DNA from 3 places in the Flexivirga alba genome. Region 1 is predicted to be linked to each of the others. Evidence: predicted binding sites of a transcription regulator. Region 1 holds the regulator's gene; each other region holds the start of a gene.

Region 1 (3,273 bases):
CGCCGGTCGCCGGCCGCTCGGCACGCAGCAGGGCGATGGCCGACTCGAAGTCCTCGAGATCGTCGAAGGCCTGGTAGACGGACGCGAAGCGGAGGTAGGCAACTTCGTCGAGGCTGCGCAGCGGCCCCAGGATCGCCAGGCCCACGTCGTGCGCATCGATCTCCGCCGCGCCCTGGGCCCGGATCGACTCCTCGACCTCTTGGGCGAGCAGCGCCAAGTGATCCTCACTGACCGGCCGGCCCTGGCAAGCCTTGCGCACTCCGAGCAGCACCTTCTGCCGGCTGAACGGCTCGCTGGCGCCGGATCGTTTGACGACCGTGAGGCTCGCGGTCTCCATGGTTGAGAACCGCTTGCCGCAGTTGGGGCACTGCCTGCGTCGCTTGATGCAGGTGCCGTCTTCACTCGTGCGGCTGTCGACAACGCGACTGTCGTCGTGACGGCAGAACGGGCAATGCATCAGACGACTCCTCTCCGCTGGACCCGGCACCCGCCCCGTCACCAGAACGACGCCGACTGTGGACGAAGTTGTGGGTAAGTGGTGGACGACCTGGGGATGACTGGGCTCTGCTTGTGGACTAGATGTGGATAAATCTCATCCGTGTAACTACTAGATATAGGGATGTTAGGCCGATCCCACCACAATCGCAAGAGCCGTCGACGTCACCTGGAAAACCGCTGGTCAGCCGCCCGTAACACCGCGTGTCGAGGTCCCGTCAGGGCAGTTTGAGCTGCTGTCCCGCGACCACCTGCAGGCCGTTGAGGTCGTTTGCCAGCGCCACCTTCGTGACAGCGTCCGAGACCGACATGGACGGGTAGGCGCGGTGCGCCACACCGGACAACGTCTCACCATCGTGCACCGTCACGGAGTGCCCGACCGACGGCGGCGTCGATGCCCAGGCATGCGCCGCTGCACCCCCACCGATCAACAACGCGACCGCGACGACTATGCCCAGCAACCGGCGTCCGCGTGCGGTCAGCCGCAGGCCGCGGGCCTCGACTCGAACACCCACTTGGGCGCCGCCACCACGTGCCGACGGACCGGTCGGAACCGCCCGCAAGTGCCGACGACCCTGACGTAGGTCGACCGGCGCGTCCCACTGCGCAACTGCACTCATCTCTTCCTCCTGAAACTTCGGTGCGAACTGGTGCACACCGCTCGGACAACGAACTCCATCCGAACACGCGTACGATCGTACACCTGTCGGACGGATAGCACGAGCGTTCGACGCCATCGAGACACGCGTCGTACAGATGTTTGGAAACTGTGTCCGAAACCCATACGCTGTTTTCACGAAGCCAAGGCAAGCACCGACCACCGACAACCGTTCGGATCCGGTCCGCACAGATCGCTCGCCAGCCGCTTTGAGCGAAGTGTTCGCCGAGGAGGAGATGACAGCGATGGCACAGGTGCACGAACTTCCCGACCGCGCCGGAGAAAGCCTGACCACAAGGCAGCGCAAGGTGCTGCAGGTGATCCGCAATTCCGTTGACCGGCGCGGATATCCGCCGAGCCTGCGTGAGATCGGCGATGCCGTCGGACTGACCAGTCCGAGCTCCGTCGCGCACCAGCTGACGATGCTCGAGCGCAAGGGCTACCTGCGCCGTGACCCCAACCGGCCACGTGCCATGGAGGTCATCGATCCGGACGCGACCGACACCCGCGGTTACCGCGGCGGCTCGAGTGTGCGGAGCGCGCAGGAGTCGAGCCTCGACGAGACCGGCCTGGGTGACGAGCGGCCCGAGGCGTCATACATTCCCGTTGTCGGGCGCATCGCCGCCGGCGGCCCGATTCTGGCCGAGCAGGTCGTCGAGGACGTCTTCCCGCTGCCCAAGCAGATCGTCGGCGAAGGCGACCTTTTCCTGCTCAAGGTGGTCGGTGACTCGATGATCGACGCCGCGATCTGCGACGGCGACTGGGTTGTCGTGCGCCAGCAGCCAACTGCGACCAACGGCGACATCGTCGCGGCCATGCTCGACAACGAGGCGACCGTCAAGACGTTCAAGCGTGCGCGCGGCAAGGTCTGGCTGCTCCCGCACAACGACGCCTACGACCCGATCGACGGCGACGACGCGACCATCCTCGGCAAGGTCACGGCAGTTCTACGTCGGATCTGACCCAACTCTGCGCGATCAGGACGCGCGGCGCCCGGCGAGGGTCTCCGCCAACGAAAGCAGCGTCGACCCGAGCGGGGCGTCGATGCGGATCGACACCTCCTCGTCGGTCGCCCGGGTCCAGCCGTGGGTCACGACAGCGACCGGGATCCCATCCCGCACCGCGCGGCGGATGAAGCGATAGCCGGACATCACCGCGAGCGATGAACCGAGGACCAGGATCGCGCGAGCGGCTTGCACCCGCGCGAAACACTGCTCGACCAGGTCCTTGGGCACCGACTCCCCGAACATCACCACATCCGGCTTCAGCAGGTCCGAGCCGCAGATGACGCAATGCACCAGCCGGAAGTCGCCGATCAGCGACTCGGCGATCGCGACATCGCCATCCGGCCGTAGCGGGCCGGTGGCGGATCGGTCGAAGTCAGGGTTGGCGAGTTGCAGCCAGTCGTCGACCATCGTGCGTTCGTAACGCTCGCCACAGTGCATACAGACCACATGCGTGAGGCTGCCGTGCAACTCCGCGACATCGTCAGCGCCGGCCGCCTGGTGCAGGCCGTCGACGTTCTGAGTGATGATCGGCCCGATCAGACCGGCCTGCTGCAACGCCGCGACTGCGAGATGACCCGGGTTCGGCTCAGCAGCCGCGAAGCGCGGCCAGCCGACATACGAGCGAGCCCAATACCGTTGCCGCGCAGTGGGATCGGCAAGGAGCTCCTGAGCGGTCATCGGCTGGAACCGCCGTTGACCGTCGGCGCCTCGATAGTCGGGAATCCCGGATTCTGTCGACAGGCCGGCACCGGTGAGGGCGAGGACTCCCCCACGACTCACCAGCTCGGTCAGCGCCGCCGGATCCGTAGTCACCACCCTGTCAAGGTCTCATACTCGCGCGACCTCGGGCGTCAGCGCGGTCAGTTGGACCCGCCGGCATATTGATTAGCGATCTTGGAGAATTGGCCAGAACAAATAACTAAATGTTATTCTTGGGCCATGATCGACGCAGCTGGACTCAGGGTCATCAAGGCGATCAGCGATCACGGCAGCTTCACTGCTGCGGCCACGTCGCTGGGCTACTCGCAGCCGGCCATCTCCCAGATGGTTCGGCGCCTGGAGGACCGCACCGGAACCGTTCTGGTGGAACGTCTCGGCCGCACCGTCCGCCTC
Region 2 (3,273 bases), 690 kb from region 1:
CGAAGAGCACCTCACCCTCGGCGAGCGACGACAGGATGGCGGCAAGATCACCGGCGTGCTGTATGGCGGGACCGCTGGTGATCCGGATCGGCTGCTCCAGCTCCGCGGCGATGATCATCGCCAAGGAGGTTTTGCCCAGCCCGGGAGGACCGGACAGCAGCACGTGGTCCGGCGGTCGCTGGCGTCGTCGTGCCGCTTCCAGCAGCAGTCCGAGCTGGTCGCGCACGCGCGGCTGCCCGGGGAAATCGGCGAGCCGCTTGGGACGCAGCGCGACCTCGAACCGGCGCTCCTCCTCGTCGCCGACCGGGTCCACGACACGCGCCGTCGCGTCATACGACCCGTCGGGGTTCAGCTCTGTCTCGTCCTCCACGCGGCTCATCGTCCCAGCTCACGCAGCGCAGCCCGCAACAGTGCGGAGATCTCGGTGACCTCGGGCGCTGCGGTGACGACCTTCGCGACGGCGTCATCGGCCTGCTTCGCGGACCAGCCCAACCCGACGAGCGCTTCGCTGACCTGGTCGTGGCCACCGCCGCTCGGCGTTGTCGGCACGTCAGGCGCGCCTTCGGCTGCGATCGGCCCGACCTTGTCCTTGAGCTCCAGCACGATGCGCTCGGCGCCCTTCTTACCGATGCCCGGAGTCTTGACCAGCGCTGCGACATCACCTCTGGCGATGGCGCCACGGATCTGATCAGGGGTCGCAACAGCCAGCATTGCCAACGCGATTCGCGGGCCGACGCCGCTGACGGTCTGCACCAACTCGAAGAGATCCCGCTCGTCGCCGCTGCCGAAGCCGTAGAGCGTCAGGGCATCCTCACGGACCACGAGCGTCGTAGAGAGGGACGCCTCTCCCCGGTCCGCAGCGACGCGGCAGTGCCGGGGGTCGTGTGGGTCAGCAGCCCGACGCCGCCGACCTCGACGACGACCTGGTCGAGCCCGACGTGCAGGACCGTGCCGCGCAGCGTGGCGATCATCCGCGTGCTCCGGTCGCGGCACGTTGCTTGGCGACAGCGGCCGCGATGCGGTCCTGGGCGCCGCCGCGCCATACGTGACAGATGGCGATGGCGAGAGCGTCCGCGGCGTCCGCCGGCTTGGGCGCGACCTCCAGCCGCAGGATGCGTGTGACCATGGCGGTCACCTGCGCCTTGTCGGCGCGACCGTTGCCGGTGACAGCGGCCTTCACCTCACTCGGCGTGTGCAACGCGAGCGGCAGGCCACGCCGCGCAGCGGCCAGCATCGGTATGGCGGAGGCCTGCGCCGTGCCCATGATGCCCTTGATGTTCGCCTTGGCGAAGACCCGCTCGACGGCCACCGAGTCGGGCTCGTGCCGCTCCATCCATTCGTCGATCTCGGTCTGCAAACTGAGCAGTCGCTCGGCCGGGTCGTCGGTGACCGGGGTACGCACCACGCCCACCGCGATCATCCGCACCGGCTGGCCGATGCCTCCTTCGACCACACCGAGGCCGCAGCGGGTCAGGCCGGGGTCGACTCCGAGCACTCGCACAGCGGGGCAGCTCCTTCTTCGGCATACGGGGTCCGACATATGTTCGGTTACCGCCAGCTTAGGCGGGACGGTCGCCATACCCGTGAAGGTGCGGGCGGCGCGTCGGCGGACCTAAGTACGCCGACACCGCTGCGTTCGAGGAACGCATCCGACCCCTGTTCCAGGATCGGATCCTCGACTTCGATGAGGACGCGTCGATCGAGTACGCCGCATTGCGGGCCGACTCGCGTGCCCGAGGACGTGCGATCGGCAACGTTGCTGCACTGATCGCTGGGATCGCGCGCGCCCGCACGTTCATCGTCGCGACTCGCGACGTCGCACCCTTCGAAGCATCCGGCCTCCAGGTCATCGACCCCTTCACTGTTTCCGGGGACTGACACCAGAGGCGGGAACCGCCAGCTCAGGGCAACCGGGCCGGCACCCGGATCTGCGATGAGGTTCGATCATGTGCGGCGTCGGGATCATCCGCAAGTGGGCCACGAACCAGGCCGACTCAGTCCTCTTCTTCGAGCTCCGCGAGCACCTCGTCGGGGACGTCACCGTTGGCGTAGACGTTCTGCACGTCGTCGCTGTCCTCGAGGATGTCGATGATGCGGAACATCTTCTTGGCACCCTCCTTGTCAAGGGGCACCTCGACGGTCGGCAGGAAGGAGGAGTCGGCGGAGTCGTAGTCGATGCCCGCTGCCTGCAGCGACTCGCGCACGGCAACCAGGTCATGCGCCTCGGACACGATCTCGAAGGACTCCCCCAGGTCGTTGACCTCCTCGGCGCCGGAGTCGAGTACGACCTCGAGAAGTGAGTCCTCGGTCACGTCGTCGCCCGGCTGCTTCTTGGGGACGATCACGACACCCTTGCGGTTGAACATGAAGGCGACGGAGCCGGATTCGCCCATCGAGCCGCCGTTCTTCTGCAACGCGGTGCGGACCTCGGCAACGGCGCGGTTCTTGTTGTCGGTCAGGCACTCGATGAGCAGTGCGACACCACCGGGGGCATAGCCCTCGTAGGTCAGCGCGAGGTAGTCGGCGCCACCGGCCTCGGCACCGGACCCGCGCTTGACCGCGCGGTCGATGTTGTCGTTGGGGACACTGGACTTCTTGGCCTTCTGCACGGCGTCGAACAGCGTCGGGTTCCCCGCCAGGTCACCACCGCCGGAGCGTGCCGCGACCTCGATGTTCTTGATCAGCTTGGCGAACAGCTTGCCGCGCTTGGCATCGATCGCTGCCTTCTTGTGCTTCGTCGTCGCCCACTTGGAGTGACCGCTCATACCTGCCTCTTTACGAATCGAACGTGCTGGTGCCTCGACCGACGATGTTATAACCAGCGCCGCTGGTCGAGTGCCGCGAGGGACGAGCGGCGTATCGAGACGCGGCGCTCAGCCTCGCGTCATACGCAGGAAGTATTCGTGGATCCGGTGGTCGCCGGTGACCTCGGGGTGGAACGACGTCGCCAGCAGGTTGCCCTGCCGGACCGCGACGATGCGTCCAGCCGCCGGACCGGTCGCGACCGTGCCGAGCACTCGCACCTCCGGGCCGACCGCCTCCACCCACGGCGCCCGGATGAAGACAGCGCGCACCGGCCGGTCGGACTCCCCCAGCATCTCCGGCATCGACAGGTCCTCCTCGAAGGAGTCGACCTGGCGACCGAAGGCGTTACGACGAACAGTCACGTCGAGCCCGCCGAGCGTCTGCTGGTCGGCGGTCGCGTCGAGCACCCGGTCGGCGAGCAGGATCATGCCCGCGCACGAGCCGTATGCCGGCAGGCCTGCCTGCAAC
Region 3 (3,273 bases), 1.2 Mb from region 1:
TGTGAGGTCCCAGATCACGCGGTCGGGTTGTATGTCGGCGGTGTAACCCTGCCGGTGCACGCCCTGATGATGACGGCCGCACAACAGCGTCGAGTTGGACAGGGAAGTTTCGCCGCCGGCCCACCACGGTCTGACATGGTGGATCTCGCAGAAACCCGGTGGCCGGTCACAACCGGGGAACGTGCATCCGCCGTCTCGTAGGATGACTGCGACCCGGATTGCTTTGGTGGCCAAACGTTCTCGCCGCCCCACATCCAACGGCTGACTCGGTCCGCCGAGCACGACCGGGATGAGGTCGGCGGTGCACGCGAACCGGCGGGCAGCACCCGCGTCGAGCACGTCACCGGTGCTGGTGGTGGCACCGTGACCGGCCAGCAACTCCTGTAAACCCATCGTCAGCAACACGGTCGCCGCGCTCGCTTGGGTGCCGTCCCCGGCTGCTGCGCGGGCACCGGCCCCGACCAGGTCCATCAACGCATCGGCCCGGCGTTTGCCCGGGGACCGCTCATCCCGCACCGGTTCAGAACTGATGGAAGATTCGGCAGCCTCAACATCGCCGTCGAGGTGGAGACCGAACGCCGCACCCGAGCTGTGGCTCCGACTGGTCCCGGCCGTCTTGTCGCGTTCGTTGGCGCCGTCTGTCTCGTCGGGTCCGTCAGCCTTGCTTGTTTTGTCTTTCGTGTCAGCAGGTTTCGCCGGTCGTGGCGCGGACTTGGCGTTGATCGCTTCCTTCAGGATCGCGGCGTTCGCCGGCGACAACTCCGCCACCAACCGGGTCATCCCGGTCGCAGTGGTGGACCAGGAGAGGGATTCGGTGCCTTCCAACGTCTCGTCGTCCTTGGATAGTTTCTCCGGTGCGAACAGATCAATGATCCGCCGCGTCAACTTCGTCAACTCATCACACCCGAGCGCCGGGTCGATTTGCAGGAACCAGCCCAGCACCTCGTCACGCTCCGCGGTCGGGATCACTGGTCCGACCTTGTCGGCCTGGAGCAGCGCGGTCCGAGCGGATTCCACCGAACACGACCCCTTCAATAATGCCCGCCCGATCACCGTGTTCTTGCGGTGCTGGCACGCATCAGCCACCGACGCCATCACCCGGATCGCCTTGGCTTCCACCGGAACGCCGTCCCTGGTGCGTGACGCCATCCACTGTGCCGTGGTGACCGCATCGGACTTAGTCACCGCACCCCGGTCCACTGCGTCCGCAGTGACAACGGTGGCTACCTGGGCAGCCCGACCATGCAACCGCAACAGCGTCGAGACCAACTCGCCTTCCTGGTCCTCGCCGAGCTGGTGCACCGCACCGGGAACCTCGTCCAACAGCTGCGCGGCAGCCTGCAACGCGGCAAGCACTTCCGGTCCACGACCAGGCTCCGCCACAGGGACACCATCCAGTATCGAATAACCGATGCTCATTGCGTGAATCCCCTTCCCCTGTAAGCGTTTTCGCCTACCTACAGGATACCTGGAACCCGCGTCCATGACTAGTATTTAATCGAACACATTTCGGTAATTCGGCTAACGCGGTGGCCGCCAGTCCGGCGGCGTGAGCACGCCCCGAAAGCACCCGGCGGCCGTGCCGAAACCCGCCTTCGCCGCGCCCTGCGTCGCAGAGCCTCGCGCCGCCAAGCGGGTACAAGCTTCCCGTGGCGCCGTGTCCCGCGGCGGCCATGGACGGGCGTCGTGTCAGCTTGGATGGAGACCCAGTCCGAGTCCCTCATAGGGGTTCTGCTCCGTCGCACTCTTCACAATCAGCAACGCGTGAACACGCCCGTCGGGTGTGCACCAAACCTGCGGTCCGGCAAGCACGGTCACCTCGGCCGCTGCGTCCCGATCAGCAAGGTCATGGAAATACTCGTTCAGCTGGTTCGTAAGTCCTTCAGAATCGTCGGACTCGAAGTGCCGAGCGACCGCGCGATCCGCATAGGTGAAAGTCATGTCCAGATCTTGACGCGGACCGCGCCGGCGCGCAGCTCAGTCGTCGCAGGGGATCAATCGCTCGACGGCATCCGCCATGTGCAGTCGCAGCAACCGGTCAGTCTTGTCCGGGTCTCGATCGATGAATGACTGTGCAATTGCACGGTGTTCGGCGACCCGAGTGTCCGCGCCCTCGTAAGTCGGATCGAGCGCGTGGATGCCCATCCGCGTTTCGGTCAGCAGCGTGCGGTGCATCCGGGACAGTCGGGGGCTGCCGGCGAACCCGACCAGCACGTCGTGGAAGGCGATGTCGGCTTCACCGACGCCGCTTCGATCGTCCACCTCAGCGGTCGCACTCATGGCGTCGGTGATCTTCAGCAGCTCGGCGCCGGCCTCCGCCGGGGTGCCGAGATGGATCTGCTCGGCGGCTGCGCGCTCGACGGCCGACCGCGCGACATACATGTCCCGCACCCGATCCGGCGTCATCTCGATGACGAACAGCCCGCGGTTGCGGATGGACAGCAGCAGCCCCTCCTGGGTGAGCCGTTGCAACCCTTCACGCAACGGGCCGCGGCTGACGCCCAGTTGGCGGGCGAGCTCCGCCTCACCCAGCTGCGCTCCGGGCGGAAGGTCGCCACGCTCCAGCGCACCGCGGACACTGTCCGCGATCATGGCCGCGGTCGATTTCCGCATCACTGGCTCGAGGGAGCGGCGTTCCGTCCCAGCGCTCGTCATACCGTTCGTCTCCTTGCCGTTCCCGATGAGCAGATTATCCGTCTGGTATGGCGCCGTGACGTCACGACGGTGATCCGCGCCTCGTCAGCAGCCGCGCCGCCACGCGTACATAGGTCTGCGCCGCCGTCACCAACTCGGCGATCGAGACCGATTCGTCCGGCCGGTGCGCCTGGTCGTTGACCGAACCGGGGCCGAGCACCACCGTCGGCACGCCGAAATCGCGGCTGACGAAGCCGCCGTCGCACGCAGCGGTCCAACCACCCGGCGGCAGTCCGGGCCCGCCCGAATCGGCGAGGGCGAGGTCGACGGCTTCCGCGAAGCCACCGGCGGCAGGCGTCTCGAAGCCCGGCATACTCATCGGCATCCTGACTTCGGCGCGCAGGTCGTCGTCGGCCAGGCCGAGCTTGTCGATCCGCTCGACGACCGCCGCAAGGACCACGTCGGGATCCTCGCCCGGCAGCAGCCGCCGGTCCGCCTGAACGCGACACGCGGCCGGCACGATCGCCGTGCCCTGCCCGCCGGTGACGATGCCGACGCTCCAGGTGGCGGGCCCGACGAGCGGGTGTGGCTTCTTCGCGAGTTCGTCGTTCCAGGAGCGCAAGGACTCGATCACGCGCG

The links. Region 1 encodes LexA, which represses DNA repair genes until DNA is damaged. Its sites were predicted from a motif close to TCGAACANNTGTTCGA; they were not measured.
Region 2: ruvC (crossover junction endodeoxyribonuclease RuvC) is a predicted target of LexA. The motif match lies at 1,533-1,548, and genes of this name have one in related genera.
Region 3: ACFQDH_RS18810 (HNH endonuclease signature motif containing protein) is a predicted target of LexA. The motif match lies at 1,499-1,514, and genes of this name have one in related genera.

Annotation. Positions count from the first base shown of each region.
Region 1 covers NZ_JBHSWH010000001.1:2,584,051-2,587,323, reverse strand. Annotated here, with positions in the region: gene nrdR (transcriptional regulator NrdR) at 1-457, opposite strand, end outside; gene ACFQDH_RS12740 (hypothetical protein) at 714-1,115, opposite strand; gene lexA (transcriptional repressor LexA) at 1,399-2,115, shown strand; gene ACFQDH_RS12730 (NAD-dependent protein deacetylase) at 2,131-2,976, opposite strand; gene ACFQDH_RS12725 (LysR family transcriptional regulator) at 3,100-3,273, shown strand, end outside.
Region 2 covers NZ_JBHSWH010000001.1:3,274,236-3,277,508, reverse strand. Annotated here, with positions in the region: gene ruvB (Holliday junction branch migration DNA helicase RuvB) at 1-379, opposite strand, end outside; partial or broken gene ruvA (Holliday junction branch migration protein RuvA) at 376-971, opposite strand; gene ruvC (crossover junction endodeoxyribonuclease RuvC) at 968-1,501, opposite strand; gene ACFQDH_RS16080 (YebC/PmpR family DNA-binding transcriptional regulator) at 1,995-2,765, opposite strand; gene pdxT (pyridoxal 5'-phosphate synthase glutaminase subunit PdxT) at 2,874-3,273, opposite strand, start outside.
Region 3 covers NZ_JBHSWH010000001.1:3,793,091-3,796,363, forward strand. Annotated here, with positions in the region: gene ACFQDH_RS18810 (HNH endonuclease signature motif containing protein) at 1-1,383, opposite strand, end outside; gene ACFQDH_RS18815 (GntR family transcriptional regulator) at 1,978-2,655, opposite strand; gene ACFQDH_RS18820 (M20 family metallopeptidase) at 2,717-3,273, opposite strand, start outside.